DNA from 3 places in the Neorhizobium sp. T6_25 genome. Region 2 is predicted to be linked to each of the others. Evidence: predicted binding sites of a transcription regulator. Region 2 holds the regulator's gene; each other region holds the start of a gene.

Evidence for each region. The regulator PhoB, encoded in region 2, activates phosphate uptake and scavenging genes when phosphate is short. The targets are predictions, from matches to a motif close to TGTCATNNANCTGTCAT.
Region 1: the regulator PhoB is predicted to act here: its motif matches at 5,359-5,375, upstream of C5L10_RS24485 (UDP-2,3-diacylglucosamine diphosphatase).
Region 3: the regulator PhoB is predicted to act here: its motif matches at 2,608-2,624, upstream of ppk2 (polyphosphate kinase 2).

What each region holds. Positions count from the first base shown of each region.
Region 1 covers NZ_PVBL01000022.1:106,752-116,956, forward strand. The annotation lists gene C5L10_RS24460 (MlaD family protein) at 1-129, opposite strand, end outside; gene C5L10_RS24465 (ABC transporter ATP-binding protein) at 138-983, opposite strand; gene C5L10_RS24470 (ABC transporter permease) at 983-2,092, opposite strand; gene dgcA (N-acetyl-D-Glu racemase DgcA) at 2,244-3,227, shown strand; gene C5L10_RS24480 (MFS transporter) at 3,197-4,384, opposite strand; gene C5L10_RS24485 (UDP-2,3-diacylglucosamine diphosphatase) at 4,494-5,297, opposite strand; gene C5L10_RS24490 (NADP-dependent malic enzyme) at 5,530-7,857, shown strand; gene C5L10_RS24495 (hypothetical protein) at 7,999-8,691, shown strand; gene bluB (5,6-dimethylbenzimidazole synthase) at 8,692-9,378, opposite strand; cobalamin riboswitch at 9,459-9,644, opposite strand; gene C5L10_RS24505 (TolB family protein) at 9,672-10,205, opposite strand, start outside.
Region 2 covers NZ_PVBL01000015.1:137,166-147,370, reverse strand. The annotation lists gene C5L10_RS20290 (DNA-binding transcriptional regulator) at 1-224, shown strand, start outside; gene C5L10_RS20285 (winged helix-turn-helix domain-containing protein) at 332-1,018, opposite strand; gene phoB (phosphate regulon transcriptional regulator PhoB) at 1,033-1,716, opposite strand; gene phoU (phosphate signaling complex protein PhoU) at 1,738-2,451, opposite strand; gene pstB (phosphate ABC transporter ATP-binding protein PstB) at 2,497-3,312, opposite strand; gene pstA (phosphate ABC transporter permease PstA) at 3,326-4,645, opposite strand; gene pstC (phosphate ABC transporter permease subunit PstC) at 4,642-6,126, opposite strand; gene C5L10_RS20255 (substrate-binding domain-containing protein) at 6,312-7,346, opposite strand; gene C5L10_RS20245 (hypothetical protein) at 7,999-8,625, shown strand; gene C5L10_RS20240 (outer membrane protein) at 8,744-9,373, opposite strand; gene C5L10_RS20235 (thioredoxin family protein) at 9,703-10,205, opposite strand, start outside.
Region 3 covers NZ_PVBL01000012.1:12,860-23,064, reverse strand. The annotation lists gene C5L10_RS17305 (L,D-transpeptidase) at 130-681, shown strand; gene leuC (3-isopropylmalate dehydratase large subunit) at 938-2,347, opposite strand; gene ppk2 (polyphosphate kinase 2) at 2,670-3,584, shown strand; gene C5L10_RS17285 (amino acid ABC transporter permease) at 3,670-4,488, opposite strand; gene C5L10_RS17280 (transporter substrate-binding domain-containing protein) at 4,493-5,287, opposite strand; gene C5L10_RS17275 (MFS transporter) at 5,455-6,735, shown strand; gene C5L10_RS17270 (nuclear transport factor 2 family protein) at 6,860-7,372, shown strand; gene rplS (50S ribosomal protein L19) at 7,438-7,992, opposite strand; gene C5L10_RS17260 (sulfite exporter TauE/SafE family protein) at 8,257-9,003, shown strand; gene trmD (tRNA (guanosine(37)-N1)-methyltransferase TrmD) at 9,011-9,700, opposite strand; gene rimM (ribosome maturation factor RimM) at 9,706-10,205, opposite strand, start outside.

The sequences.
Region 1 (10,205 bases), on a different contig from region 2:
GCGGATCGCCAGTTCGGCCGTCGGTCCGCCGCGGCCGGATTGCGCCATCCAGTAGACGAAGCCGAAAGCGGCAGCGATCACCAGCAAGGTGAAGAAACCGACAAGGGCGTAGTTGGCTCTGGTTTCCATAGGTTACGTCACTCTTCTACTTCTGCCGCAGGCTGCTTTTCTTGGACCACGACTGACCGCGCCCGCTTGCCGCGGAAATAGGACTGTACCCATGGATCGTCACAGGCAAACATATCCTCTAGCGTACCCTCGACCAAGACCCGTTTCTCTCCAAGCACAGCAATTCTGTCGCAGACCGAGAAGAGACTGTCGAGGTCGTGGGTGACCATGTAGACGGTCAGGCCCAGCGTATCGCGCAGCCTGGCGATCAGCGCGTCGAAATCGGCAGCGCCGATCGGATCGAGGCCGGAGGTCGGCTCATCGAGGAAAACGAGGTCCGGATCGAGCGCCAGGGCACGGGCAAGTGCAGCGCGCTTGATCATGCCGCCCGACAGTTCGGATGGATATTTGTCGGCGGCGTCAGGCGGCAGGCCGACCATCTCGATCTTCAGATAGGCGAGCTCGTCCATCAGCGACTGCGGCAGATCGAGATATTCGCGCATCGGCAGCTGAATGTTCTCCTTGACCGTCAGGGCCGAGAACAGCGCTCCGTGCTGGAAAAGCACGCCGAGCCGAGTGTCGAGCGCCATGCGCTCTTCTTCGGCAACGGTGTCGTAGTCGGCGCCGAGAATGTGGATCGTGCCGGAACGGTGCGGCAGCAGGCCCAGCACGGTGCGCATCAGCACCGACTTGCCGGTGCCGGACGCGCCGACGAAGCCCAGGATCTCGCCGCGATAGATGTCGAGATTCAGATGGTCGAGCACCAGCTTGTCGCCGAAGCCGACGGTCAGGTCGCGGACCGACAGCACCACTTGCCGGCCTTTCGACTTGTCCTTGATCGCGGTCTGCGGCACCTCTTCCAAACCGTTCTCCATCAGAAATCGATCGCGGAATAGAAAAGGGCGAACATCGCGTCTATGAAGATAACGGCGAAGATCGATTTCACCACCGAGGTGGTGACGTGCTGGCCGAGCGATTCGGCGCTGCCGCCGACCTTCATGCCCTCGACGGCGGCAACGATGCCGATCGCCAGCGCCATGAACGGCGCCTTGATCATGCCTGAGGCGACGGAGGTATGGTCGATCGCCTCATGAAGGCGCGACAGATAGGTATCGAAGGTGATGCCGGAATAGGCAAGAGCAACGACGGCCGCTCCGAACAGGGCCGAAAAGTTGGCGATGATCGTCAACAGCGGCAGCGCCACGGTCAGGGCCACGAGGCGCGGGAAGATCAGCACGCCGACGGGATTGAGACCGATCACCGTCAAGGCGTCGATCTCCTCGCGCATCTTCATCGACCCGATCTCGGCGGTGATGGCGCTGCCCGAACGGCCGGCGATCATGATCGCCGTCAGCAGCACGCCGATCTCGCGAAGCTGCAGGATGCCGACCAGATCGACGACAAAAATCTCGGCCCCGAAATATCGGAGCTGGAAGGCGCCCTGCTGGGCGATGATCGCGCCGATCAGGAAGGACATCAGCACGATGATCGGCACCGCACGCACGCCCATGCGGTCGATATGGGAGACCACCGACGCCGGAGACACGCCGGCACCGCGTCCGAATTTCATCTGCGCGCCGCGAACCGCCGAGCCGAGAATATGCATGGCTGCGTAGAAATCGCCGCCGAGCGAAACCATCACTGCGCCGATCGGCGCAAACAGGCGTTCGAACAGGGTTCCCTTAGCTCCGGCGTCCGCAGGCGGCGCAGGAACGTGTTCCGGCAAGACGCCGATCAACTCCCGGATCGGGCCTTCGCCGCCCACCAGGGCCGCTTCTCCGCCCTGCCCGCCCTTGGCGGTCATCAGTCGGCGGATGAGCCAGGCGCCGGCCGTATCGACGCCGGTGATACCGGAAAGATCGATCTCCACCTTGCCCCGGTTTGCGGCATTTTCGAACCGCTCGAACTCCTTGAGCACAGGTGCTATCGTCGGGCCGCGCCATTCGCCGGCCAGTACGTATCGTTCGCCGCCGTCGCCGGGCATATTTTCGGCCTTGATTTCGGCTGGCTGGAACGTCACGTGTTTCTTTCGCGCTTAAGCGTCAGGCGTTTCAATACGATGCGGTTGATCGCACTTTCGAGACCGGCAATATAGCTGCGTCATAGGGATTTGCCACAACGGGACGCGTAAAACCATGAGCCGTCACCTCGAAGCCACAATAGAGACGTTTCCGATCGCCGGTTCGTTCACGATTTCCCGCGGCTCCAAGACCGAGGCGGAGGTCATCACCTGCGTCGTCCGTGAGAACGGCGTTTCCGGCCGTGGCGAATGTGTGCCTTACAAGCGTTATGGCGAGAGCCTGGACGGCGTGATGGCGGAGCTCGAAGCGGTCTCCGATGCTATCCGCGCCGGTCTGAGCCGTGCAGAACTGCAGAGGCGGATGAAGCCCGGCGCCGCCCGAAATGCCGTCGACTGCGCTCTCTGGGACCTCGAGGCAAAGCTCGGCGGGCAGCGCGTCGCCGACATGATCGGCGCCACCAGCCGCAAACCCTTCGTCACCGCTTTCACATTGTCGCTGGGGGAACCGGAGGACATGGCGGCCGAAGCTGCAAGGAACGCGCAACGTCCGCTCCTCAAGGTCAAGCTCGGAACCGACGATGACGAGGCGCGGCTGAGGGCCGTTCGCGACGCCGCGCCGGCCGCGCGGATCATCGTCGATGCCAACGAAGGATGGACCGAGGAAAACCTCGCCCACCACATGGCGATTGCCGCGGAAACCAATGTGTCGCTGATCGAACAGCCATTGCCCGCCGGCCGGGATGCGGCGCTTGGCCGTATCCGCCGCCTCGTTTCCGTCTGCGCCGATGAAAGCGTGCACGCCACGGAGGACCTGGAAAGCCTTCGCGACCGGTACGACGCGGTCAACATCAAGCTCGACAAGACCGGCGGACTGACCGAGGCGCTGGCGATGAAGGCGGAAGCACAGCGGCTCGGATTTGCCGTGATGATCGGCTGCATGGTCGGCTCCTCGCTTGCCATGGCGCCGGCCGTGTTGCTGGCCCAGGATGCCGACTATGCGGATCTCGACGGGCCTCTGCTGCTTTCCCGCGACCGGCCGGACGGGCTGCGCTACGAAGGTTCCCTCGTCTATCCGCCGGAAGCGACCCTCTGGGGCTGAATTCTTGCCGCAAGCGCGATGATCGACAGGCCGACCAGCGCCAGGACCGACATCGCCACATAGCTCGTCGGGCCGAACTGGCGGTAGAGTACGCCGGAAAGCACCGTCGCAAGCGCCAGAAAGACGCCGTTGTAGAAGACATAGGCGCCCTGCATCGAGGCTTCCTGGTCTTCGCGCACTGCCTCGACCAGCCGGTGCTGGATGCCGATATGGACAAAGGCGAACGTGAAGGCGTGGGTGGCCTGCAGCGCCAGATATCCCCAGAAGTCGAGCGGCATCGGAAAGAGCGTCCAGCGGACCACCGCGACCGCGCACCCGATCCGCATCAGCGTCCAGGGAGAAATCCGCCTGGCGATCCAGCCCCCCGCGAAAAAGACGAAGATCTCCGACACGACGGCCGCGCTCCACAGGACGCCGATCGAGCCGCTCGAAAACCCGATCTGCTGCCAATGAATGGTGCCGAACGTATAGAACATGCCGTGCCCTGCCTGCGCCACCGATGCGCCGATCATCAGCACGTGCAGGTCGAGCCTTCTGAGCGAGCTTGGCTGAGGCATCCTGTCTGGGTCCGGCCTTGCAACCGCCCGGCCGAGCTTCGGAGCCGCGAAGGCAACGGCGACGGTCAGGAGAAAACCGAAAGCTATCGCCCACGGAATAGCCTGGAAACCCCAGAAGCCGCGGAGTTCTCCGACGAGGAGGGCCACGGCCACGAAGCCGACGGATCCCCAGACGCGCATCGAACCATACTGAAAACCCCAGCGCCGGACCCCGCTGACGGCAATCGATTCGACGATCGGCGCATAGGGTGCGAAGACCGCCGCCTGAACGGCGATGAGGGTGAGAACCGGCCAGAAATCGCGGGTGAAGAACATGGCGAATGCCGTCAACAACGACAACGCGCCGGACCAGGCGAGCATCAGGGTCCGTTCCGTCATCCGGTCGGCAAGCAGGCCGGCAACCGGGGCGGCAGCCACGCGCAGGAAAAGCTGGGCTGCGAGCACGAGGCCGATTTCGAATTCGGTAAAGGCAAGCCCGTCGAGCCAGACGGGCAGATAGGGCAGAATCACTCCGTTCACCCCGAGCGGCGCCCCATAGGCGATCGCACAGCGCAACTGGAAGAACCGGGGCGCTGTCTGCGCCGTATTTGAGGGAATCACGATTTCACGGGTGGGTTGCTGAAGTTTCAGCTTACCTAACACACACCCTTGTGCCTGCCTATGGCAAGATATAGCCCTCTGGCAGGCCCGTCCATCTGTTGCAGGCCGCTCAGGCGGCCCGCATGTCCTCGATGGATTGCGGCGCCGGCAAGGACTTGATTTCCGCCGTGGCGGCCATGTTCTGCCAGGAAATCAATTCCAGCGTGCCGTCGAAATTCTCGGCGATCGCCGTGCAGCTCTCCACCCAGTCGCCGGTATTGACGTAGTGGATGCCGTCGATGTCCTCCATGACGGCGTGATGGATATGGCCGCAGATGACGCCATCGACATTGTTGCGGCGGGCTTCGTCGGCGACGACCCGCTGGAACTCGCCGATGAAATTGACCGCGTGCTTGACCTGCAGCTTGGCCCAGGCGGAGAAGGACCAGTATGGCATGCCGAGGCGGCGGCGGATGGCGGCGAGCCCGATATTGATGACGATCGCCGCGTCATAGGCCCAGTCGCCGAGATAGGCGAGCAGGCGGGCGTTGCGGACCACGACGTCGAACTCGTCGCCATGCAGGACCAGGTATTTCTTGCCGTCGGCCATTTCGTAGATTTCGCGCTCGGCGACTTCGATGCCGCCGAAATGCGTGCCCGGGAAGGAACGCAGGAATTCGTCGTGGTTGCCGGGGATGTAGACGATGCGGGTGCCCTTGCGCGCCTTGCGCAACAGCTTCTGGACCACGTCGTTGCAGCCCTGCGGCCAATACCAGTTGCGCTTCAGCCGCCAGCCGTCGACGATGTCGCCGACCAGGAAAATGGTATCCGCTTCATGATAACGCAGGAAATCCAGGAGGAAGTCCGTTCGGGCTGCCTTGGAGCCCAGATGAACGTCCGAAATGAAGAGCGTTCTGAAATGTCTTGTATCCATCTCACCGGTCACGAAGTCGTCCTTTCGCTGCCGCTTCTGTTGGCTTCAAAACCAGACTCGTGTTTCAGGATGATGACAGGGGCTGGGAAAGGTCCGTTTCGACGCCTGATCGACGCTGTTCCAATTTCCGCCATGACCGCAAATTAGCTGCTGTTGCTTTGGGTCGTTTGATGTAATGAGGGGTTTCTCCTTTCGACCCCTCAAAGACAGAACAAGCAAGCCAGGAGGAAACATGAACGCGCAGGATAAACCGAAGTCGCCGGCCATGCCGGTCAGCGGCGATCTCGACGAGCAGGCGCTGTTCTTCCACCGCTATCCGCGGCCCGGCAAGCTGGAGATCCAGGCGACCAAGCCGCTCGGCAACCAGCGCGATCTGGCCCTTGCCTATTCTCCGGGCGTTGCAGCCCCATGTCTGGCGATCCGCGACAACCCGGACTTGGCCGCGGACTATACCGCCCGCGCCAACCTCGTCGCTGTCGTCTCCAACGGTTCGGCCGTGCTTGGGCTCGGCAATATCGGTCCGCTGGCCTCCAAGCCGGTCATGGAAGGCAAGGCCGTCCTCTTCAAGAAGTTCGCCGGCATCGATGTGTTCGACATCGAGATCGACGCGCCCGGCATCGAGGCGATGGTCTCAACCGTTTCGGCGCTCGAGCCGACCTTCGGCGGCATCAACCTCGAAGACATCAAGTCTCCGGAATGTTTCGAAGTCGAACGCCGGCTGCGCGAAAAGATGAACATCCCGGTCTTCCACGACGACCAGCACGGCACGGCGATCATCGTCGCCGCCGCAGTCCTGAACGGGCTGGAACTCGCCGGCAAGAACATCGCCGACGTAAAAATCGTGACCTCGGGCGCAGGTGCCGCAGCACTCGCCTGCCTGCATCTCCTCGTTTCGCTCGGCGCGAAGAAAGAAAATATCTGGGTCCACGACATCGAAGGCCTCGTCTATGACGGGCGCAATACGCTGATGGACGAGTGGAAGGAAATCTACACCCAGAAGTCAGACAAGCGTGTGCTTGCCGACAGCATCGGCGGTGCCGACGTGTTTCTCGGTCTGTCCGCCGCGGGTGTACTGAAGCCCGAACTCCTGGCACAGATGGCCGAAAAGCCCCTGATCATGGCGCTTGCCAATCCGACGCCGGAAATCATGCCCGAGCTTGCCCGCGCCGCCCGTCCCGACGCGATGATCTGCACCGGCCGTTCGGACTTCCCGAACCAGGTCAACAACGTGCTGTGCTTCCCCTACATCTTCCGCGGCGCGCTCGATTGTGGCGCCCGGACGATCAACGAGGAAATGAAGATGGCGGCGGTCAAGGCGATCGCGGCGCTTGCCCGCGAGGAAGTCTCCGACGTCGCGGCACGCGCTTATTCCGGCGAGTCGCCGATTTTTGGCGCAGACTATCTGATCCCCTCGCCCTTCGATCCACGCCTCATCCTGCGCATTGCGCCTGCGGTCGCAAAGGCAGCGGCCGAGACCGGCGTCGCCGCGCGGCCGATCCAGGATTTCGAGGCCTATCTCGACCAGCTGAACCGCTTCGTCTGGCGCTCTGGTTTCGTCATGAAGCCGATCTTCAGCGCCGCCAAGGTTTCCGAAAAGAACCGCGTGATCTTCGCCGAGGGCGAGGACGAACGCGTATTGCGCGCCGCGCAGGTTCTGCTGGAGGAAAAGACGGCAACCCCGATCCTGATCGGCCGTCCTTCGGTCATCGAGGCGCGACTGGCGCGTTTCGGCATCCGTATCCGGCCGAATGTGGATTTCGCGGTGGTCAACCCGGAAGACGATCCGCGCTATCGGGACTATGTCGATGAATATTTCACCCTGGTCGGTCGCGAAGGTATCAATCCGGAAGCGGCACGCACCATCGTGCGCACCAACAATACGGTAATCGGTGCACTGGCGGTCAAGCGCGGTGATGCGGACGCGCTGATCTGCGGCGTCGAGGGCCGTTACGACAAGCATCTCAGCGACGTAAACCAGATCATCGGCAAGCGGCCGGGTGTCTGCGCCTTCTCGGGCCTCAGCCTGGTCATCTCCCAGCGCGGCGCGATGTTCTTCACCGACACGTTCGTCAACTACAACCCATCCGCGCAGGAGATCGCCGAGATCACCATTCTGGCGGCAGAGGAAATCCGCCGGTTCGGCATAGCCCCGAAGGCTGCGCTGATCTGCCACTCGAACTTCGGCTCGCGCGATTCCGAAAGCGCCCAGAAGATGCGGGCTGCCCTGAAGCTGGTCCGCCAGCGGGCGCCGGAGCTGGAAGTGGACGGCGAAATGCAGGGTGGCTCGGCATTGTCGGAAACGCTGCGCAAGCGGGCCATGCCGGACAGTTCGCTGACCGGCGAAGCCAACCTGCTGGTTTTCCCGAATCTCGATGCGGCAAACATCTCGCTCGGTCTGGTCCGCAACCTCACGGACGCACTGCATGTCGGCCCGATTCTTCTCGGGGCGGCCCAGCCGGCGCATATCCTGTCGTCCTCGGTGACGTCTCGCGGCGTGGTGAACATGGCGGCGCTCGCCGTCGTGGAAGCCTCGCAGCCAAATCTGCAGATTCTATCCTGAGTTGCCAATCTTCTCATGCTTTGGCGCGAGCGCCGTTCGGGGCTCGAACGGCGCTTGGGATCGATTTCACCGTGCGGTGATCGCGGCTTTATGAGATTATCAACCGGCACGTTCCATGATGCCATCTCCCATTTGGAGAGGATGCCGGAATTGCCAATACCGCTTCGCGGCCTGCTGACCATACCGCTCTTGCTTCTGCCTGCCGCAGCGCTGGCGGGGGACCCTGCCGTTTGTGCAGCCCTTTACCGGAAACTTGGAAACAGCCCGCAGATCATCGGCAACACGTCTGCAGCGCGCAGCTACGCCCAGCAGCTTGGCGAATACAATGCCGATATCCGGGAATTGCGGGTCGACATGCGCCGCGCCGGCTGCGGCAATGGCAGCGTGGTGGTTCTGGGTGGCCCGAATGCCGAGGTCTGCGGCCAGATGCGGGATGCGCTGGAAAGAATGGAACAGAGCCGCGACGCGCTGGCGGCGGAACGGAACAGTTCGCGGCAGATGATCCTGCCCTCGGAAGAGCGGAATGCCATTCTCGCCGCCATTCGCGAACAGCGCTGCATCCCCTCCTTCGAGCCGCTGCCGCCTGTTGTCGATGACCGCCGAAAGGTGCCGGGCATCGAACTTCCGAGAGAAGAGCAGCCCTATTCCGGGATCACCAAGCTGCAGACCCGCCCGCAAAAGCCGCAGGCCGCGGTCCAGCCGCCCGCTCCACCGCCGCAGGAGCGGCCATACGATCCAAACAAGAAGGTGCGCACCGTCGGGCCGGCTTTCCTGCCCGAAGCGGATATCGACCTCAGCAATCCGAAATCGGCAGGACCGCAGCCGCAGCAGTGATCAACGGTTATCCCAGCGATCCTGAAAGATCAGCTCCTCCAGCGCCAACCGCTGGCGCCAGCCCTTGAGCGCCAATTCCGGCTCGGCATAGAGTTGATCGACATAACCGAGGCATAGCCACGCGACGATCTCGACGCGGTCGGGAACGCCCAGCAGCGCACGCACGTCCTCCTCGCGAAAAATGCTGACCCAACCGACACCGACGCCCTCGGCCCTTGCCGCAAGCCACAGGTTCTGCACGGCGCAGACCGTCGAATAGACGTCCATGCGCGGATTGTGGGTGCGGCCGAGCACCACCGGGCCGGCACGATCCGGATCGCAGGTGACGCAGATCGAGAGCGGCGCCTTGACGATGCCTTCGAGCTTGAGGCTGCGATAAAGGTCGCGGCTCTCCTCCGGAAACATCTCCACGGCTTCGTCATTGGCGCGCGAAAAGGCGGCACGAGCCGCCTCCCGCAGCGCCGGATCGCGGATGAGGATGAAGTTCCAGGGCTGCATGAAGCCGACCGAGGGTGCCGAATGCGCGGCGCCCAGCAGCCGCTTTACCAGGTCGTCCGGCAGCGGATCGGGCAAGAACTGGTCGCGCACGTCGCGGCGCGTCTCGATCGCCCTGTAGACGGCCGCACGCTCGGCCTTCGAAAATTCACCGGCAGGCAGCAAGGCATGCGCGAAAGGATCAGGTTGCATCGTTTGTCCCCAACAATGCCGTTGCTCCCTTGCCTTTCAGAAGCAAGGAGAGGTCCGAAACCTTTCCGCCGTCCGCGCGGGGTCGGTCTATCGTGTCAGGCCGGTCTTCTGACTTGGCTTCATCCGCCTCAACCGCCGCCTTCCCGGTTTCCCAGTGGCTTATCCTGCGGCCGAGCATCCACCTCACAGCGTTGGGCACGTTCCGGTTCCACCCCGGATTCCCGATTCTCCGGCTTGTCGCCGGCACCTGACGGGATCGGTTATGCCCTCACGCCATCCTCGGCGCAAGGCGCTCATGCGACGGGAAAATAGCGCACATAGGCAAACTCATCGCCATCAGGCGACCAATTCGGCGAGTTCATCGTGCCCTGCCCGCCGAAGAGCTCGAAAAGCGTTTCGACATTGCCGCCGTCCATGTCCATCAGCCTGATGCGGACGTCGAGATCGCGCGGGTGATCGAAGACATCGGCATCGTAGGAGACAAAGACGAGCTTGTCACCCTTCGGTGACGGATGCGGAAACCAGTCGCCGTAACCGCCGTCGGTGATCCGCTCGGCCATGCCGCCGGCGGCCGGAACGCGCCAGATCTGCGTCAGCCCGCTGCGACTGGAATTGAAATAGATCCATTTCCCATCCGGCGAATAGTCCGGCCCGTCATTGCGGCCCTCGCCGAATGTCAGCCGCGTCTCTGCGCCACCTTCGATGCCGATCGTATAGATGTCGAACTCGTCGCCGCGGATGCCGCAATAGGCGAAGCTTTTTCCGTCAGGCGACCAGCCATGCCAGTAGGACGGCAGGTTCCGGGTCACCAGCCTCGGCACGCCGCC
Region 2 (10,205 bases):
AGCAGATCCGCTCCGCTCCCCGCATGCAGCAGGTCAAGGTCATCCGACGCGCGCTCGGCCTGACCCAGGAAGAGTTTTCCGGCCGCTACCAGATTCCGCTCGGGACGTTGCGCGACTGGGAGCAAGGCCGATCCGAACCGGACCAGCCGGCAAAGGCATATCTGAAGGTGATTGCGGTCGACCCGCAAGGTACGGCGGAGGCGTTGGTGAAAGGCGCTGCATAGTTTCAATAGACGCCGAATGCTGCTTCGCCAGCCTCCATGGCAATGGTCCGCCGGGTCGCAATGAGACGGTCAGAATAAAGGTTGGACTCAAGTCCAACGAGACGGCGTCAGAAATCGCCCAATGCGTATCCGGCGCCGCGCACGGTCCGGATCACGTTGTCGGACTTGCCGAGGCTGATGACTTTGCGAAGCCGGCCGATATGGACATCGATGGCGCGCTCATCGACAGTCGTGTCGTCGCCCCATAGGGACGCCTTGAGCTCCGAGCGGGAATAGACCTTGCCCGGCGTCCGCATCAGGAATTCAAGGAGCTTGAACTCCTTCGGCCCGAGCTTGACCTCACGTTTCTGCCGGTGAACCCGATGGGCTTCCCGGTCAAGCGTGAGATCGCCGACCTTCAGCATATGGTCGAGAAGCGCCGGGTTCACGCGCCTGAGCAGGTTCTTCACACGGACAACGAGCTCGACCGGGGAGAATGGCTTTAGGAGGCAATCGTCGGCACCCGCCGCGAGTGCTATGAGGTGAAGGCCTTCGCCACCCGACGGCACAAGGAGGATGATCGGAAGGCGCGACAGGACAGGGTCGAGACGCACCTCGCGGCACACCTCGAGACCTCGCACGCCCGGAAGATCCGAACTCATGACCAGGATATCCGGCGGAACCGCTTTCAAGCGATTTGAGATCTCGGCTCCACTTGCCAGCATCGATACGACGAAGCTGTCGGCCACGAGGGCTTTCCGCAATATCAGGCGGAACGACTCGTCGTCGTCGACCAACAGGACCCGCGCGCTCATCTCGTGGCCACCAACTATGTTTCCATGGAGTATCCGGCGCCGCGGACGGTGCGGATGACATCCTGCATGTTGGAGAAGTTGAGTGCCTTGCGGAGTCTTCCCACATGGACGTCGACCGTACGCTCGTCGACGTAGATGTCATGGCCCCAGACGCCGTCCAGAAGCTGCGAGCGGGAAAAGACCCGCCCCGGCGCCGCCATCAGGAATTCGAGCAGGCGGAATTCGGTCGGGCCCAGACGCACTTCGCGGCTCTTGCGGTGGACGCGATGGGTTTCCCGATCAAGTTCGATATCGCCGCAACGGAGAACGCTTGAGAGCACCTCCGGACGGGCCCGGCGCAGCATGGCCTTGACGCGCGCCATCAGTTCCGGCGTCGAGAAGGGTTTTACCACATAGTCGTCGGCGCCGGTGGCGAGGCCGCGAACACGTTCGCTCTCCTCGCCGCGGGCCGTCAGCATGATAATCGGCAGGCGCTCGGTTTCCGGGCGCATGCGCAGCCGGCGGCAGAGTTCGATGCCGGAAACGCCGGGCAGCATCCAGTCCAGGATCAGAAGGTCCGGTACCCGCTCCTGAAGCCGAATTTCGGCTTCGTCGCCCCGCAAAACGGTATCGACCTCATAACCCTCGGCTTCCAGATTGTAGCGAAGAAGCACGCTCAGCGCCTCTTCGTCTTCTACGACAGCGATTTTCGGCAGCATTCTTGGCCTGCTCCGTCAGTTCTATTCGGTGATCGCGCCGAGCGTGTTCGACGAGTCGTCCTTCGGACGATCGCCTTCCGGCTGGGCGCCTGTCGTCATGTAGTAGATGGTCTCGGCGATGTTGGTGGCGTGGTCGCCGATACGCTCGATGTTCTTGGCGCAGAACAGAAGATGCGTGCAGGTGGTGATGTTGCGCGGATCCTCCATCATGTAGGTGAGGAGTTCGCGGAACAGCGAGGTGTACATCGCGTCGATTTCCTCGTCGCGGCTGCGGATCGCCTCGGCCTTTTCCGCCGAACGCGTCGCATAGACGTCGAGGACGTCCTTGAGCTGCACGAGGGCGAGATCGGAGAGATGTTCGAGGCCGCGGGCGAGCTTGCGCGGAACGCCGGTGCCCTGAACCGCGATGACGCGCTTGGCGGTGTTCTTGCCAAGGTCGCCGACGCGCTCCAGATCGGAGGCGATGCGCAGCGAACCGACGATCTCGCGAAGGTCGGCTGCAACCGGCTGGCGGCGGGCGATCGTGATGATCGCCTTGTCGCCGATCTCGCGCTCGGCGTGATCGAGGATCACGTCGTCGGAGATGACCTTCTGGGCGAGTGCGGCGTCGGAATTGACCAGCGCCCGCACGGCGTCCGAGCACATCTGCTCGGCGAGGCCACCCATTTCGGAAATGCGGCGGCTCAGGTATTTCAGTTCGTCGTCATAAGCCGACAGGATATGGGTCGATGCCATCTTCTAGTCCTCAAAATTGATTTTCAGGCGGCACAATCGGCTGGATCAGCCGAAACGGCCCATGATGTAATCCTGGGTGCGCTGATCGTCGGGATTGGTGAACATCTTGTCGGTGTCGTTCTCCTCGACGAGCTGGCCGAGATGGAACATGGCGGTGCGCTGCGACACGCGGGCAGCCTGCTGCATCGAATGCGTCACGATCACGATCGTGTAGTTGGCACGCAGCTCATGGATGAGTTCTTCAACCTTGGCGGTCGCGATCGGGTCGAGAGCCGAGCAGGGTTCGTCCATGAGGATGACTTCCGGCGACACGGCGATCGCACGGGCGATGCACAGACGCTGCTGCTGGCCGCCGGAGAGGCCGGTGCCGGATTCGTGCAGGCGATCCTTCACTTCGCCCCAGAGACCGGCGCGCTGCAGGCTCGCCTCGACGATCTGGTCCATGTCGGCCTTGTTCTTGGAAAGACCGTGGATGCGCGGACCGTAGGAAATGTTCTCGTAGATGGTCTTCGGGAACGGGTTCGGCTTCTGGAACACCATGCCGACGCGGGCGCGAAGTTCCACGACGTCGATGTTATTGTCGTAGATATCGTCCGTGTCGAGGGTGATCTTGCCTGTGACGCGGCAATTCTCGATCGTGTCGTTCATGCGGTTGAGGCAGCGCAGGAAGGTGGACTTGCCGCAGCCGGAAGGACCGATGAGAGCCGTCACAGTGTTTTCGCGGACGTTGAGGTTGACGTCGAAAAGCGCACGCTTTTCGCCGTAATAAACCGAAACGTCCTTGCCGATCATCTTGTGGGAAGCATCGCTCATCTTTTGGTCCAGCGCCTTTTCTACTGCCGATTCTGACATCATATTCATTGTCATACTCCTTCTACCAGCGCCGCTCGAAGCGACGCCGCAAGAGAATTGCGCCAACATTCATTAGGATGAGGAACAGGAGCAGGATGATGATTGCTCCCGAGGTACGCTCGACGAACGCGCGCTCCGCTTCGTTCGCCCACATGTAGATCTGGACCGGCAGCGCCGTCGACGGGTCAAGCGGCGTGGTCGGATAGTTGGCGACGAAGGCCACCATGCCGATCAGCAGCAGCGGCGCGGTTTCGCCGAGTGCGTGGGCCAGGCCGATGATGGTGCCGGTCAGGATGCCCGGCATGGCAAGCGGCAGGACATGGTGGAAGATCGTCTGCATCTTCGATGCGCCGAGCCCGAGGGCCGCCGCCCGGATCGAAGGCGGCACGGCCTTCAGCGCCGCGCGGGTCGCGATGATGATCGTCGGCAGCGTCATGAGGGTGAGCACCAGACCGCCGACGAAGGAGGCGGAACGCGGCAGGCCCATGAAGTTGACGAAGACCGCCAGACCGAGAAGACCGTAGACGATCGAGGGAACGGCCGCGAGGTTGTTGATATTCACCTCGATCAGGTCGGTGAACTTGTTCTTCGGGGCGAACTCCTCGAGATAGATCGAGGCGGCGACGCCGATCGGCAGCGCCAGGACAAGCACGATCAGCATCATGTAGAACGAGCCGATGAGCGCGACGCCGACGCCGGCGGCTTCCGGACGGCTCGATGCGCCGTTGACGAAAATGCCGCTGTTGAAATGCTTGGCAAGCGCACCGCTGTCGGAGAGCTGCGTCATCCAACCGAGCTGCTGGTCGTTGATCTTGCGGTTCTCCTGGCCGACGTTGAGGTCGATCTGGCCCTTGTAGGCCGAGTCGATATCGCCGGAGGCGAGCAGTCTTACCGTCTGCGTCGTTCCGATGATCGCCGGATTGGCGACCACCAGGTCACGCAGCTGAACGCGGACACCATCCGACAGCATCTGGCTGACTGCGCGGGCTGCGACACGGTCGTCCACGCTGACGTTGAGCAGCTTGGCGAGCGCGTTGCGGGCGACGACCGGATAGTTCGCCGTCATCAGCTTCTGCGGGTTGGTGGCCCTTTCGTTCTGCGGGTCGATGATCTGCTGCGAGAACTCGACCGGCATGGTGATCATGGTCTGCTGGAAGGCGGTGTATCCCTTGGAGACCACCGACCACAGGAGAAGCATCAGGAAGATGATGCCGAAGGAAAGCGCGGCGATGCCATAGGCGCGGAAGCGACGCTCGGCGGCGTAGCGGCCCTTGATGCCGATATCGCGACGGACGGACTTGGCCTTGGGGATGCCGGCGGCGGGAGAAACCACATCGGTCATTCGTACTGCTCCCGGTATTTGCGCACGATATAGAGCGCGTAGATGTTGAGGCAAAGCGTGATGGCGAACAGCGTGATGCCCAGCGCGAAGGCAACCAGGGTCTGCGGCGAGGTGAACTCAAGGTCACCCGTCAGCTGGTTGACGATCTTGACGGTCACGGTCGTCATCGGCTCGAACGGATTGATCTGCAGGCGGGCGGCAACACCGGCCGCAAGCACGACGATCATGGTTTCGCCGACGGCGCGCGATGCGGTCATCAGGAGAGCGCCGACGATACCCGGCAGAGCTGCCGGCAGGACGACCTTCTTGATGGTTTCCGACCGAGTGGCGCCGAGACCGAGCGAGCCGTCACGCAGGGCACGTGGCACTGCCGTGATGATGTCGTCCGATAGCGAGGACACATAGGGGATAAGCATGATGCCCATGACGAAACCAGCCGTCAGAACGCTCTGTGCCTGTATGAAGTTGGCATAGTCGCCGGTGACGAGGCCGTTCAGCTGCGAAGAAATGTCGCGAAGGAACGGACCGACCGTCGTCAATGCGAAGAAGCCGTAGACGATGGTCGGAATGCCGGCGAGCACTTCGAGCAGCGGCTTGGCAACCGAGCGGACCTTCGGCGAAGCATATTCCGACATGTAGATTGCCGAAAAGAGACCGATCGGAACCGCGAAGAGCATCGCGACGAAACCGATATAGAGCGTGCCGAGCAGCAGCGGAATGAGACCGAACTGACCTTCGGAGCCACCCGAACCCGCAGCGGCAAAACGCGGGTCCCATACCGTGCCGAAGAAGAATTCCCAGGCGGGAATGGCGGTGAAGAAGTGGGCAGCTTCCGTCAGCATCGATGCGACGATGCCGACGGTGGTCAGAATGGCGATCGAAGACGCGACGACGAGGCTGCCGAGGATCACTTTTTCCACCCGGTTGCGGGCGCGGAAGCGCGGCGCGATCTGGCGATAAGCAAAGAGGGCGCCGCCGATGGAAGCCCCCAGAACAATGATCGTCATGAGGATACGGCTGACGAAGGTCATCCTGTTCAGCTCGGCAGCGGCCTTGACCATGAAGGGCTGCGGATCACCCGCAAGCGGAACGCCCTTGGCGCCAAGCGCAGCACGAAGCTCCACCGGATTATTCTCGATGCGGGCGATTTCGTCGCCAGTCAGCGCATTCATGCCGCGGGCAATCGAGGTAATCATGCCGTAGCTCAGGCCCTGCTCGGCCTGCGATTGGGTTTTCACCTCTTCGGGAAACGCACCGCGCACCGAGGAGCTGATATACATGGGGCTGGCGACCAGCCAGACAAAAAGAATGACGACGGCCGGCAAGATCGCCCAGACGGCGACAAAAGAACCGTAATATCCAGGCCGCGAATGAAGTTTGGAGGAAATTCCTCCGACCAGTGCCATTGCATACCGGGCACCGGCGACGTAACCGGCTATGCCGATTATCGCCAAAATCAACAATATTAGTGATGTGTTCATCATAATCCCCCGGCGTACCGCCTTCGGCGGCAACCCATCACCGCCCAGCTCCGTTCATCGGAACCGATCGCATCGCCGTCGCGCCTCGCGCAACACCATCGCCGCAAAACCGACGATTCCCCACCGAGGCAAAAGCCTGCGGTCGGAGAGAAACGGCGCCGCCAGGAGCGGCGCCGTTCTTTTGATTACATGGTCTTGCCAGCGGTAAAGTCCTTGCGGGCCTGTTCGCGCTGGGCGTCCGGAGCGGCAACCAGACCGTACTCGATGAGCGGCGAGTCAGGGCCGATCATGTCGTCGGAGAGGAAGAACTCGACGTATTCCTTGAGGCCCGGGACGACGCCCAGGTGAGCCTTCTTGACGTAGAAGAACAGCGGACGGGAAACCGGATAGGTGCCGTCAGCGATCGTGGCTGCGGTCGGCTTGATGCCGCGCATGGTGGCGACCTTCAGCTTGTCGGCGTTGTTTTCGTAGAAAGCGAGGCCGAATACGCCGACGCCGGTCTTGTTGGCAGCGATACGAGCGAGCGTCTCGGTGTAGTCGCCGTCGATGTCCACGGCAACGCCGTCCTTGCGAACAGCAACGCAAGCCTTGGTCTGGGCGGCCTTCTCAGCGAGCTCCTTGGCGATGACGTCGGTTGCGCCGGAATCCTTGCAGCCTGCAGCAAGAACGTTCAGTTCGAAAACTTCGCGCGTGCCGTGCTTTTCGCCCGGGATGTAGGCGGCGATCGGGCCCTTCGGAAGCGTCGGGTTGATCTCCGACCAGTTCTTGTAGGGGTTGGCGACGAGCTTGCCATCAACAACGACCTGAGCGGCGAGAGCCTTGTAGATGTCCTTCGGCTCGAGCTTCATGTCGCCGTTGCTGCTGGCGGTCGCGAAAACGATACCGTCGTAGCCGATGCGGATTTCCTGGACGTCGGTGACGCCGGCCGCCTTGCAGGCTTCGGCTTCAGACTTGTTGATCGCGCGGGAAGCATTTGCAATGTCGATCGTGGCTTCGCCGACGCCCTTGCAGAATTCCTTGAGGCCGGCGCCGGTGCCGCCCGACTCGACGATCGGGGTCTTGAACTTCGGGAAGGCTTCGCCGAAAGCTTCCGCAACGATCTTCGCATAGGGAAGAACGGTGGAGGAACCGGCAACCTGAACCTGATCGCGAGCCGTTGCGACGCCTGCGGTGGCCAGCAGAATTGCGGCTACAGCGCAGCTTCCTAGATACTTCTTCATGGATTTCTCCCTTGGAATTCGGATTGACGCTTGGGCGTCGGCTACCCTCTATCTGTTGCTCATTACAGTTTTGTGACAGATTTATTTCATTTGTGAAAAGGACGCGCCCCAGCATTTGCACAGGTTTGCACCCTCCGTGCCCGCTCCGGCAGAAAGGACGGATATGGGTTATGACAGCAATATTGGCGAGGATCACCGGCGGCGCGGTCATTCCCCAGATGGGAAAGCCCAGGAAGATAGGCCCCCCGCGATATCGCCTTCAAGAGCGTGCGTTTCGGAATTTTATGGCTCACGCCCCGCCTCCTCCGTCAGGACTCGTACTTGTAGAGCGCCGCGCGATTGAACGGATCGATCTTCAGCGTCGAGACCCCTCGGAGGGCATCACCCCGCGGATCCGTGGCCGCCTCACACCTTGCATCGATCAGCATCGTCGTCCTCGCGGCAGTGTCGTACGGCTTCCATGAAGATTGGTGCAGGCTCCCGATGAGACCAATGTCCCCGCCCCACCGGACCTTGGTCCCGAAGGCAGGCTCATTGGTCCTAATCCCATGGATTTATATCCGCCTCTGCGCCAGAATGTACGGCATCCGAAAAGCCGCGAAGCGCAAAGCTTCTTGTGGCTTTGGCAATGCATATCAGGAGATGGATGAACATGAACAAGGTCCTCAAGAACGGCATCGTCGTCCTTGCGCTCGCCGCAGTGTCCGTCGGTGGAGGCGTAACCGGATTTCCGGACCTCGCCTTGGCCAAGGATGGCAATGGCGGCGGTAACGGCGGCGGTAATGGTGGCGGCGGCGGAAACGGCGGCGGCAAGGGCGGTGGTCGCGACGACGTCTCGAACCATGGGAATTCCGGCAAGAGCCGGTCGAACTCGGCCAGTCTCGGCTCCGGCAAAGAGCGGACGAAGAAGGATGCCGACCGCAAGGTCTCGAAGGCAACGCCAGCGGAGAAAGCCAAGCCGCAGGCCGCAAAAGTGGCAGGCCTAAGCTCACTGAAGCGCAACTACCACGCCTATCTCAACACCAACGATCCGCGGATGACCTCGCTCTCGGCCTACGTGAACGCCTATGCGCAATACGAACTGACGAACGGCATCGATCCTGCCGCCACCGATCCCGAGCTCGGCGAGGCAGCACTTCGCGATGCGCTGGAGGATTTCGCGGGCGCACCGGTGAGCGACGAGGCCTTCGGGTGGGCGCAGGACGAGCTTGGCGTGGGGCCGGCCGTCGGCAAGATCGACCAGGTCCGCGACCAGCTCGACACCGACGCGGCTCTCTGAGAACCGCCCATTATACCAACGGCGCCGTAGGCCTTCCGGCATACGGCGCTTTATAGATTGTCGAACCGCAACAATGCCCTCTCCAGATCCGATGGATCCGGAGAGTTTTTTTGCGGGACTAGAACTTGTAGTTCACGCCAGCCTTGAGCGTCTGGTCGCGCACGTCGGTCCTGGAGGAGACGCCGCCGGAGGTGCTGCGGACGTCGTTGGTCATGGTGTAATTGTATTCGACCCGGGCCGACAGGTTGTCGGTGAGCTTCTGCTCGACGCCCGCGCCCAGGATCCAGCCCGGCTTCCAGCCGTCCGGACCGGACGTGCCGTTCTTGCCGCCGAAGCTGGTGAGCGCAGCACCCGCGGTGCCGTAGACGAGCGTCTGGTTGAAGCCGACGCCAGCCTTGGCCTTGGCGGCCACGCGGCCCTTTTCGGTGATCTTGCCGCCCGGTACGCGGCTTTCCACGTTGCCGAGATGCGAGGCTTCGATTTCCGCGCCGACGACGCCGGAATCGAGGTCCATGTTGTAGCCGCCGTGAGCGCCGAGAACGAGGCCCTTGTCGCCATCGAACGGGTTCAGCTTGCGGGATGCCATGCCGAGATCGGCACCGACATAGGCGCCCCCCCAGCCCGCCTTCGGCGCGCCGGCAGGTTCGTTATAGGCCGGCGGTTCGGAATAGGGCGCGAGGTCGGCAGCCCAGAGGGGCGTGGCGAAAGATGCGGCGAAGATCGCCAGGGCGAAGGGCTTCTTGTTCATGGTCTTGGCTTTACTCCGTACAGCACCTGCGTCGCGAACACATGCAGGCGGTTACTCAAAAGGTTACGCACCGCGCGGCAGTCTCGGTCATCCCAACCAAGCCCCTCAGGCCCGGACCGCCGGCAAGTATCCATTCATTTTTCACGAATTCATAAACACTTCCTTAACTCGCCGGCCGCGAGTGGCAGAGAACCGATCAACAAGTGTAACAGCATCGGGAGCAGGGTCCCGCGCCGATGGATTGAAGCAGCGGCGCCGGAACAGGTTCTCTACGGATGATGTGGACATCAGAGGAGCACGCAGCTTTAGCGCGCCGTCTCCGCTCTTCATCAATCCGTCGCCGCCGCAAGAATTTGGCCGCCATTGCGCTCCTGGACGAGCAGAGCACGTTTCTCGTTGGGCTTTGCCGGCGGGATCGTCCGGCTTTGTGGCTTGCCGTCCCATAGCCCAAGATGCGTCAGTTGGCGCACCACATGTGCATGGGGCAGTGTCTCGCCGGCATTTTCGCCGCGTGCCACGGGAACTTCGACAAGGCCCGCATCATAGCGGATCAGCCAGATATCGGCAGGCGAAGCCGGTTTGCCGCCGCCATCGATCGCGACCGTGTCGCCCTTCAGGCGCACCGCAGGTCCGGCAAGCGGCTTTTCTGCTGCGATCAGGCTGCGGACTTCACCGAGATCCTGGCCAACCGCGGAAGTGCGGCCATTGATGACCATCTGAGGCGTGAATGGGCTCGACTGGCCGAGTGCCGGTTCGTAGGTCACCTGGCGCTGAGTGAACTCCTCCCTGCCGAAAATGTCCTTCCAGCCGAGGTAGTCCCAATAGGTCACGG
Region 3 (10,205 bases), on a different contig from region 2:
CCTACAGCATCGACCCAAAAATCGGAATCGATTTTCGGAAAGTACGATGTTTCGATTCAATATGCGCAGCGCTTTAGTGTGCTATGAATTCAAACGAAATCATATTCAAAGCAAAACCTTGTGAGAGAAATGCAGCGTTTTCGCGAGGGAAATCACAAAAACACTGCCGTCGTCACCGTTCGCACCGCGCCGCGTGACCGGGGCCGTGCGATCGTCTCCTTCGGCGGCATCACCGTGCCGGCGGCACTCGGGCGGTCCGGCACCTCTCCCTTCAAGCGGGAAGGGGACGGCGCAACGCCGATCGCGCCGATGCGCCTCCTCAACGGCTATGTCCGTGGGGACCGCGTGACGCTGCCCCCGACGCCGCTTTCGATGACGCGCATCGGTAAAGACCTGCTGTGGTGCGACCAGCCGGAGCACCCGTCGTATAATCGCCCGGTGAGGGCACCGTTCCGGCCAAGCCATGAGGAGATGATGCGGGCCGACGGGCTCTACGACATCTGCCTCGTGCTCGACTGGAACGTCACCTCGCGAGCCCGCAACCGCGGCTCGGCGATCTTCTTCCACCTGATCAAACCCGGCTACCAGCCGACCGCCGGCTGCATCGCCGTCAGTCTCCCCGACATGAAACGGCTGATCCGCTTCATGCGCAAAGGGACGGTGGTGAGGGTGCTGGGATAAGATAGCGGCCTGCCCCCTCACCAACAAAATCTAAGACTTAGCTGCGCTAAGATCTTGATTTTGTAACCTCTCCCGCAAGGGGAGAGGTAGGCTGCGGCAGCGCGGCTGCTCTATCTCTCCCCTTGCGGGAGAGAAAGCGATTTCAACATCTTAGCTTCAGCTAAGTGTTAGAAATCGCAAGTGAGGGGACCGTTTGCCCGAAACGAAAATGCCCGGCGCGGAGGCCGGGCATCTCGAAGTCAAATTCTTAAAAAGCCTACTTCCACTCGCGGATATCGACGAAGTGACCGGCGACCGCGGCTGCGGCGGCCATGGCCGGCGAGACGAGATGGGTGCGGCCCTTGTACCCCTGGCGGCCTTCGAAATTGCGGTTCGAGGTGGAGGCACAGCGCTCGCCCGGCTTCAGGCGGTCGTCGTTCATCGCCAGGCACATCGAGCAGCCCGGTTCGCGCCATTCGAAACCAGCATCCTTGAAGATCTTGTCGAGCCCCTCGGCTTCCGCCTGTTCCTTGACGATGCCGGAGCCCGGGACGACCATGGCGGACACGGTCGAGGCGACGGTGCGGCCTTCGACGACCTTGGCTGCGGCGCGCAGGTCTTCGATGCGGCCGTTGGTGCAGGAGCCGATGAAGACGCGGTCGATGGCGATATCGGTGATCTTGGTGCCCGGCTTCAGGCCCATGTAATCCAGCGCACGCCATTTCGAGGTGCGCTTGGTTTCGTCCGGGATATCGTCCGGGTTCGGAACGGAACCCTCGACCGAGATGACGTCTTCCGGCGAAGAGCCCCAGGAGACGATCGGCGGCAGGTTGGCGGCGTCGAGCACGACGACCTTGTCGAAATGCGCGCCTTCGTCCGTCTGCAGGGTCTTCCAGTAGTCGAGCGCCATGTCCCAGGCCTTGCCCTTCGGGGCGCGCGGCTTGTCCTTGATATACTCGAAGGTCTTTTCGTCCGGCGCGATCAGGCCGGCGCGGGCGCCGCCTTCGATCGTCATGTTGCAGACCGTCATGCGGCCTTCCATGGAGAGCGCGCGGACCGCCTCACCGGCGAACTCGATGACGTGGCCGGTGCCGCCGGCGGTGCCGATCTCGCCGATGATGGCAAGGATGATGTCCTTGGCGGTGACGCCCGGCGGCAGTTGGCCGTCGACGCGCACCAGCATGTTCTTCGCCTTCTTCTGCACCAGCGTCTGGGTGGCGAGCACGTGCTCGACTTCAGACGTGCCAATGCCGTGCGCCAGCGCGCCGAAGGCGCCGTGCGTCGACGTGTGGCTGTCGCCGCAGACGATGGTCATGCCCGGCAGGGTAAAGCCCTGTTCCGGGCCGACGATGTGGACGATGCCCTGGCGGACGTCCTTTTCCGAATAATATTCGACGCCGAAGTCGCGGGCGTTCTGGGCAAGCGCTTCCACCTGGATGCGGCTTTCCTCGTTCTTGATGCCTTCGTGGCGGTCGGCCGTGGTCGGGACGTTATGGTCCACGACGGCGAGCGTCTTTTCCGGTGCACGGACCTTGCGGCCGGCAATGCGCAGGCCCTCGAAAGCCTGCGGCGACGTCACCTCGTGAACGAGGTGACGGTCGATGTAGAGAAGACAGGTGTGGTTCTCATCCTCGGAAACGACGTGGTCGTCCCAGATCTTGTCGTAAAGGGTGCGGGGTGCGCTCATGGCTGCTGTCCGTAAAGCTGACTGAAACAGGAAATGGGTGTCCGGCAGCTTAGGGCTGCCGCAAGCTGAGGCAATCAGCTAAGTCGGTCGCAAAGCGCCCCGGATACCCGCGCGAAAAACCGTGCCGGCAGACGTTTGTGGTCCTGCAGCACGACGATATGGTTCGCGAGGCATCCGAATTTCGATCCCATGGCCGCTGCAATAGCAGTTTCCGAAGAAATCGGCAATCGAATTGCTTCGCAGAAAATCTGTCGCATCTCTGTCATAAAGCTTTCGCGGAAACGTGGTTGATCTGAGTTTCCATAAAGGAGGAATGCCCACCATGTCCGAACCCATGCAAGACCAGCTCAGCCGCATCAAGGAAGAGATCGCCGACAGCTTCGATGAAGAGCTCGAAATGCAGATGGAAGAGGACCGGCTCGACGAGCTGGTCGCCGAGGGCATGTCTGAGCCCGCCGAGGCGACGATCGACCGCCGAATCTATTTCCGCGAGCTTTTCCGCCTCCAGCACGAACTCGTCCGCCTGCAGGACTGGGTGCAGTACAAGAAGCTGAAGATGGTCGTGCTGTTCGAAGGTCGCGACTCGGCCGGCAAGGGCGGCGCCATCAAGCGCGTCACCCAGCGCCTCAACCCGCGTGTCGCCCGCGTCGTCGCGCTGCCCGCGCCGACCGAGCGCGAACAGAACCAGTGGTATTTCCAGCGCTACGTCCCGCACCTGCCGACCGCCGGCGAAATGGTGATGTTCGACCGCTCCTGGTACAACCGCGCCGGCGTCGAGCGGGTGATGGGCTTCTGCACCAAGGAGGAGCTGGAAGAGTTCTTCCGCTCGGTGCCGGAATTCGAACGCATGCTGGTCCGCTCGGGCATCATCCTCGTCAAATACTGGTTCTCGATTACCGACGAGGAGCAGGAATTCCGCTTCAAGATGCGCATCCACGATCCGCTGAAGCAGTGGAAGCTGTCGCCGATGGATCTCGAAAGCCGCGTCCACTGGGAAGAATATACCAAAGCGAAGGAAGAGATGCTCCAGCGCACCCACATTCCGGAAGCGCCGTGGTGGGTGGTGCAGGCCGTCGACAAGAAGAAGGCGCGGCTCAACATGATCTCCCACCTTCTCGCCCAGGTGCCTTACGAGACCGTGCCGAAGGAGCAGATCGACCTGCCGGGCCGCGTCCGGAACGACGACTACATCCGCCATCCGGTGCCGGCGGACATGTACGTTCCGGAAGTGTACTGAATAAACTGCGCTCTGCCGTCGTTGACGCTGCGGGGCGCTCGGCAGGGACTGAAACGGCGAGGCGGCCTTCGGGCCGCCTTTTGCGTTAGCGCTCCGTCCTACTCCGCAAACGTCCTTCGATGCCGCGCAGGGCCAGCGACAGGCCAATCGTCAGCAGCAGGTAGATATAGGTGACGATCGAATAGGTCTCGAAGAAGCGGAAGGAGCCGGCCGCATAGACCTTGGCCATCTGGGTGATGTCGGCGACGCCGAGGACCGAGACGAGCGATGAATCCTTCACCATCGAGACGAAGTCGTTGGAAAGCGGCGGCAGGATCACCCGCATCGCCTGGGGGAAGACGATCAGCCGGAAACGCTGCCAGCGGGTCAAGCCCAGCGCCTTTGCCGCCTCGATCTGGCCGATATCGACGGCCTGGAACCCGGCACGAAAGATTTCGGCGATGAAGGCTGCATAACCGATCGTCAGTGCGATGATCGCCCGCCAGAGCAGCGAGACGTCGCGCACCAGAAGCGCCTGGGCCCAGCCGCCCTCGATCAGCGGCGCCAGCGCCCAATTGTAGAGCGTCACGAAGGCCGGTGCGCCGACGAAGGCAATGTAGAAGAGCAGCACGAGGATCGGGATGCCGCGGACGAGCTCGATATAGAATCGCGCCGCCTGCCTCAGCACGACATTGCCGGAAAGCCCAGCAAGCGCGATGCCGAGCCCGAGCAGCGTCGCCAGGAGAAAGGCGGCGAGCGTCACGCCGACCGTGATGCCGATGCCCTTGGCGACGACATTGAAGACCTGGGAATAGAGGTCGTTGAGGGCGATGACCGCCGCCAGGCCGAGGCAAAGTATCGCGAAGGCGACCAGCCACCAGGGGAAATCCTGCGGCTGGGACGTTCTGCGACGCAAAGGCGCCATGCCTCTACTGGCCCATCGTGTAATCGAGGAACCACTTCTTGTTCAGCGTATCGAGCGTGCCGTCGGCTTTCAGCGCGGCGATTGCGGCGTTGACCGGCGCAACGAGATCCGAACCCTTCTTGAAGATGAAGCCGAAATCCTCGGTGCCGAGCGGCTGGCCGATCAGCTTCAAGGAACCGCCGGAAGCCTTGACGTACCCGTCACCGGCGGTGCTGTCCGTCAGCACCAGGTCGACGTCTCCCGCCTTCAACGCCTGCACTGTCGCGCCGAAGGTCTCGAACAGCTTGATCCGCGGGTTCTGCTCGTTGCCGTCGAGGATCTCGTAGACCGCCGTGTAGAACGGGCTCGTCCCGGGCTGTGCGCCGATAAGTCCGGTCCCTAGGGCGCCAAAACTCTTGGCGTCGGTGAAACGCTTCTCGTCGCCGCGCACCAGCATCAACTGCTGCGAGCGCATATAAGGATCGGAGAAATCGACCTTCTCCTTGCGGTCGTCCTTGATGGTGATGCCGGTCATGCCGATGTCGTATTGCCCGTCGGAAACGGCCTGGATCATCGCGTCCCAGCTGGTGCCCTGGTATTCGAGCTTAAAGTTCAGCCGCCTGGCGATCTCGTTCATCGCATCATATTCCCAGCCAATCGCCTTGCCGCTCTTCGGATCGACGAATTGCAGCGGCGGATAGGCGTTTTCCGTGACCACGACAACCGTCCGGCCCTTCAGGTCCGGCAGTTCGGCGGCGCTGGCGGCGGGTGCAAAGGCAAGGGCGGCAAGGCCGGAGATCAGCATACGGCGTGAGAGCATTGTGGCACTCCTGACAAATGGCTGGCGAATCCCTCTCATGAAAAGCCGGCCGATAGCAAGCGGCCGGCAGCGGGCATCTTTTTCTTGCCGCGCATGAGGGGGTCCCCTACATCCCCTTCACCGAAATACGCTGCTTCCTCTGCGGCAAATGCTTTGGAGTAAATAATTTGGTTCAGGAAAAAGAGCTAATTTCAAAGATCGTTTGGCGGCTTATGCCGTTCCTCGGCGTCCTTTATCTGATTGCCTATATCGACCGTCAGAACGTCAGCTATGCCAAGCTGGAAATGGTCGGCGCGCTCGGCATGAGCGAATATGCCTATGGTCTCGGCGCCTCGCTTTTTTTCATCGGCTATTTTCTGTTCGAGGTCCCGAGCAACCTCTTCCTCAACCGGTTCGGCGCAAGCCGCTGGTTCGCCCGCATCATGATCACCTGGGGCATTGTAACCGTGGCGCTCGCCTACACGCAGAACGCGACGATGTTCTACATCCTCCGTTTCCTGCTCGGCGTTGCGGAAGCAGGCTTCTTCCCGGGCGTCCTGTACCTGCTGACGCTCTGGTTCCCGAAGGATTATCGCGGCCGCATGGTCGGCCTGTTCATGATCTTCAGCGCGCTGGCCAATGCCGTGGGCGCCCCGATTGGCGGCATGCTGCTCGATCTCAACGGGCTGCTTGGCCATGCGGGATGGCAATGGGTCTTCCTGGCGACCGGCATTCCGGCGGTGCTCGCCGGGATCGTCACTTTCTTTTATCTCGACGACACGCCGGAAAAGGCGAAATTCCTGACGGAGGATGAAAAGCGCTGGCTGCACGATCGGCTGGCGCGTGAGAATTCCGGAATGGAGGAGCATGCAGACAACGGATTCAAGGCGCTCGTCAATCCGCGAGTGCTTCTGATGGCGCTCTGCTATATCGGCTTTCCGCTCGCTGCCTACGGCCTCAGCTACTGGCTGCCGACCATCGTCAGGGGGTTCGGCGTCTCGAACACGACGAACGGCTTCATCAACATCATTCCGTGGGTAATCGTCGCGCTCGCGCTATGGGTGGTGCCGGCCGCCGCAGACCGGGCCGAGAGCAAAACTCCCTATATTGTCGGTCCCGCCTTCGTCGGCGCGATATGCCTGGCGCTTTCGGCGCTCGTCACCTCGCCGACCTTGCAATTCACTTTCCTTTGCGTCGCCGCGGCCGGCATTTTCGCTGGCCAGCCGGTCTTCTGGAGCCTTCCCTCACGCTTCCTCAGGGGGGCGGGCGCAGCGGCCGGCATCGCGGCGATCAATTCGGTCGGCAATCTCGGCGGCTTCGTCGCACAGAACGTCGTCCCCTGGATCCGGGATTCGACCGGCAACGATATCCTGCCGATGGTCTTCCTGGCCGTCTGCCTTGCCGTCGCCGGTGTGCTCGTCATCATCGTCGGCCGAATGTTGGCGGCGAGACAGGCGATCTCCGTCTGACCGGACGTTGCCGCCATTGGTTCCCTCTGCGGAACCAATGGCGGCAAAACTGCCTGCTTCCGCGTCATCGGCGTTTCTCCTATGTCTTTGGGCAAGCCAGATCAAAACGCTTGGGAGAACGTCGATGATACGAGTCTTGAAACCTGCCGCTCTGGGTTTGGTCCTGTTCGGGGCCGCGATGGGCACGCTTGCCACGCCGTCGCTGGCACAGGAGCCGGTGTTGGCCGCCGCGGACAAAGACGCGCTTTTCACCAGCACGGACCCCAAGCTGCATGCAAACAAGCAGGTTGCCTACGGTATCGTCCGCGACCTGCTGGAAGCCAATCAGTGGGACAAGGCCGACCAGTATCTCACTGAACGTTACATCCAGCACAACCCGAATGCCGCGTCAGGACGCGAGGGCGTGGTGCGCTATTTCATCGACGTCCTGAAGCGGAAGCCGAGCCCCACTCCGACCAAGATAAAAACGCCGGTCGTCTTTGTCACAGCGGAGGGCGATCTGGTGACCGTGGGGACGGTGCGCGAAATGAAAGATCCTCTCGATCCTTCGAAGAGCTATACCAGCACCTGGTACGACACATGGCGTATCGTCAATGGCAAGGCGGACGAACACTGGGATTCGGCCGTCAGGAATTAAACCTGTATCGCGCAACGAAAAAAGGCGGCTCGAAGGCCGCCTTTTCCGTATTCGATATGAAAAGCTTATTCGGCAGAAGCTTCAGCGGCCTTGGCGGCTTCGGCTGCTTCAGCAGCTTCCGCTGCGGCCTTTGCTTCAGCGGCTTCCGCTGCTGCCTTTTCGGCGGCGAGAGCCTGGGCTGCTGCAACCTTCTCGGCCTCGATACGTGCCTTCTCTTCGGCAACGGCCTGGCGCTCGGCGTCGTTCAGCTTGCGGGCGCGAACGCCGGTGTCTTCAACGATACGGGCCGACTTGCCGCGACGATCGCGCAGGTAATAGAGCTTGGCGCGACGGACCTTACCGCGGCGAACGATTTCGACGCTCTCGACCATCGGCGAGTAGACCGGGAATACGCGCTCGACGCCTTCGCCGTAGGAGATCTTGCGAACGGTGAAGCTTTCGTTGATGCCGCCGCCGGAACGGGCGATGCAGACGCCTTCATAAGCCTGTACGCGGGTACGGGTACCTTCCGTGACCTTCACGTTGACGCGGACGGTGTCGCCAGCGGAAAATTCCGGAAGCGTGCGCTTGGCTGCAATCTTGGCGGCCTGTTCGGCTTCCAATTCCTGGATGATATTCATCGTCTCAAACCTTTGGTTCTTCTGAAACAGCCAGAGCGCTCGGATATGTCCCTTTGGTCAAAGCCTCGAGGATTTGCCTTTTCGGCAGAGCGAATTCACCATTCTTTGTTGCTGGTCGACGGGATGTTTCCCATTTCCGGCTGGGCCAATACACGAAAGACATGGGTTTGTCATCCCGTTGATTGCGATTTTGTGACGAAAAAGCCCGCTATTGCCGCGTTTCGCCGAAGCCGCTATCTGGTGGCCAGGGATGAGGAAACATCAATGACAATTACAATGATAGCCCTGCTCGCCGCGGCGGGCTTCCTGTCCGGCGCGGTCAACGCGATCGCCGGCGGCGGGACTTTTCTGACCTTCGGGGCGATGACGCTTGCCGGCGTTCCGCCGATCCTGGCCAATGCGACGTCCTCGATCGTACAGTTTCCGGGCTACGTCACGTCGACGATCGCCTATTGGGACGAGATTTCCAGCCGCTGGCGCAGCGCGCTTGTATTGGCGCTCGTTTCGGTCGTCGGTGCCTTCGCCGGCGCTTTCCTGCTGCTGTCGCTCGACAATCCGTCCTTTCGCGCACTCGTGCCCTGGCTGCTGGCGGCCGCGACGGCGGTGTTTGCCGCAGGTCCCTGGCTGAAACCCAAGGCATCGGCGGAGCGCCCGGCCAATTCTCCCGGTTCCGTCATCGGGCAGTTCCTGACGGCGATCTATGGCGGGTTCTTCGGCGCCGGCATGGGCATCATGATGCTCGCCGTGCTCGGCGTCACCACCGGCGGCAGTTATCATCACCTCAATGCGTTGAAAAACATGCTGGCGATCCTGATCGCGGCCGTCGCCATCGTCGTCTTCGTCGGCGGTGGCGTCATTGCCTGGCCGGAGGCGCTGGTGATGATCCCGGCCGGCGCGCTTGGCGGTTATGCCGGCGTGTGGATGGCGCGGCGGGTGCCGCAGGCCGTGTTGCGCTGGTGCGTGGTGGCCGTCGGCGTCGGGTTGACGATCTATTATTTCGTGACGGGATGAGAGGGGGTTACTGTGCCCTACCCGGAAATAAATCCGGGCGCCGCTCCGCCGTCAGCTTCTTTGCTTCTTCCAGCCGCCATTTCTCGATCGCGGCATGATTGCCGGAGGTCAGCACGGCCGGGATCTCGCGGCCTTCGAACACCTGCGGCCTCGTATATTGCGGATGTTCGAGCAGCCCGTTCTCGAAGCTTTCATGGGTGCCGGACAGCGCATTGCCCATGACGCCCGGCAGGATGCGCACGACCGCGTCGAGCAGCGTCAGCGCCGCGGGCTCGCCGCCGGACAGGACGTAGTCGCCGATCGATACTTCCTCGAGATTTCGACCATCGATCACCCGCTGGTCGACGCCTTCGAACCGGCCGCAGACGATCACCACGCCGCTGCCGGCCGCCAGCTCGCGGACCTTTTCCTGGGTCAGCGGTTTTCCGCGCGGGCTCATCAGCAGGCGCGGACGGCTGTCACCTTCGGAGAGGTTGTCGATCGCCTTGGCCAGGATATCCGGCTTCAGCACCATTCCGGCGCCGCCGCCGGCCGGCGTGTCGTCGACGGTGCGGTGCCTGTCCTGCGCAAAATCGCGGATCTGTACCGTATCGAGCGTCCATTGTCCGCGCTCCAGCGCCTTGCCGGCCAGGGACAAGGCCAGATGTCCCGGAAACATTTCCGGGTAGAGCGTCAGGATGGTAGCGCGGAAGGTCATCGTTGCTATTTGCCCTTTTTGGGCAGGCCCGGTGCCGGACCGTCGTCTTCCGGATTTTCGGCAAGGCCGGCGGCCTGCGGATCGATGACGATCTTGCCGCCTTCGAGGTCGATCTCCAGCACTGCCGCCTCGGAGAAGGGGATGAGGGCAGGGCGGCGGCCGGGGCCTTTCAGCTCCAGGAGATCGCCGGCGCCGAAATCATAGACGGCGCTCACCGTGCCGTAACTCTTGCCTTCCTCGTCGACTGCTTCGAGGCCCTCAAGGTCGGCATAATAGAACTCGTCTTCCTCGAGTTCGTCGTCAGGCAGGTTGTCGCGCTCGATGAAAAGTTCGAGGCCGGCCAGCGCCTCGGCCGCGTTGCGGTCGTTTATGCCGCGGAAACGGACGATTGCTATGTTCTTGGCTTCGCGGATTTCGAGGATCTCGAAGATCCGGCCATCCTCGCTGTGGAGGTTGCCGTATTCGCCGAGCGCCGTCGGATCGGCCGTATACGTGCGCACCCGCA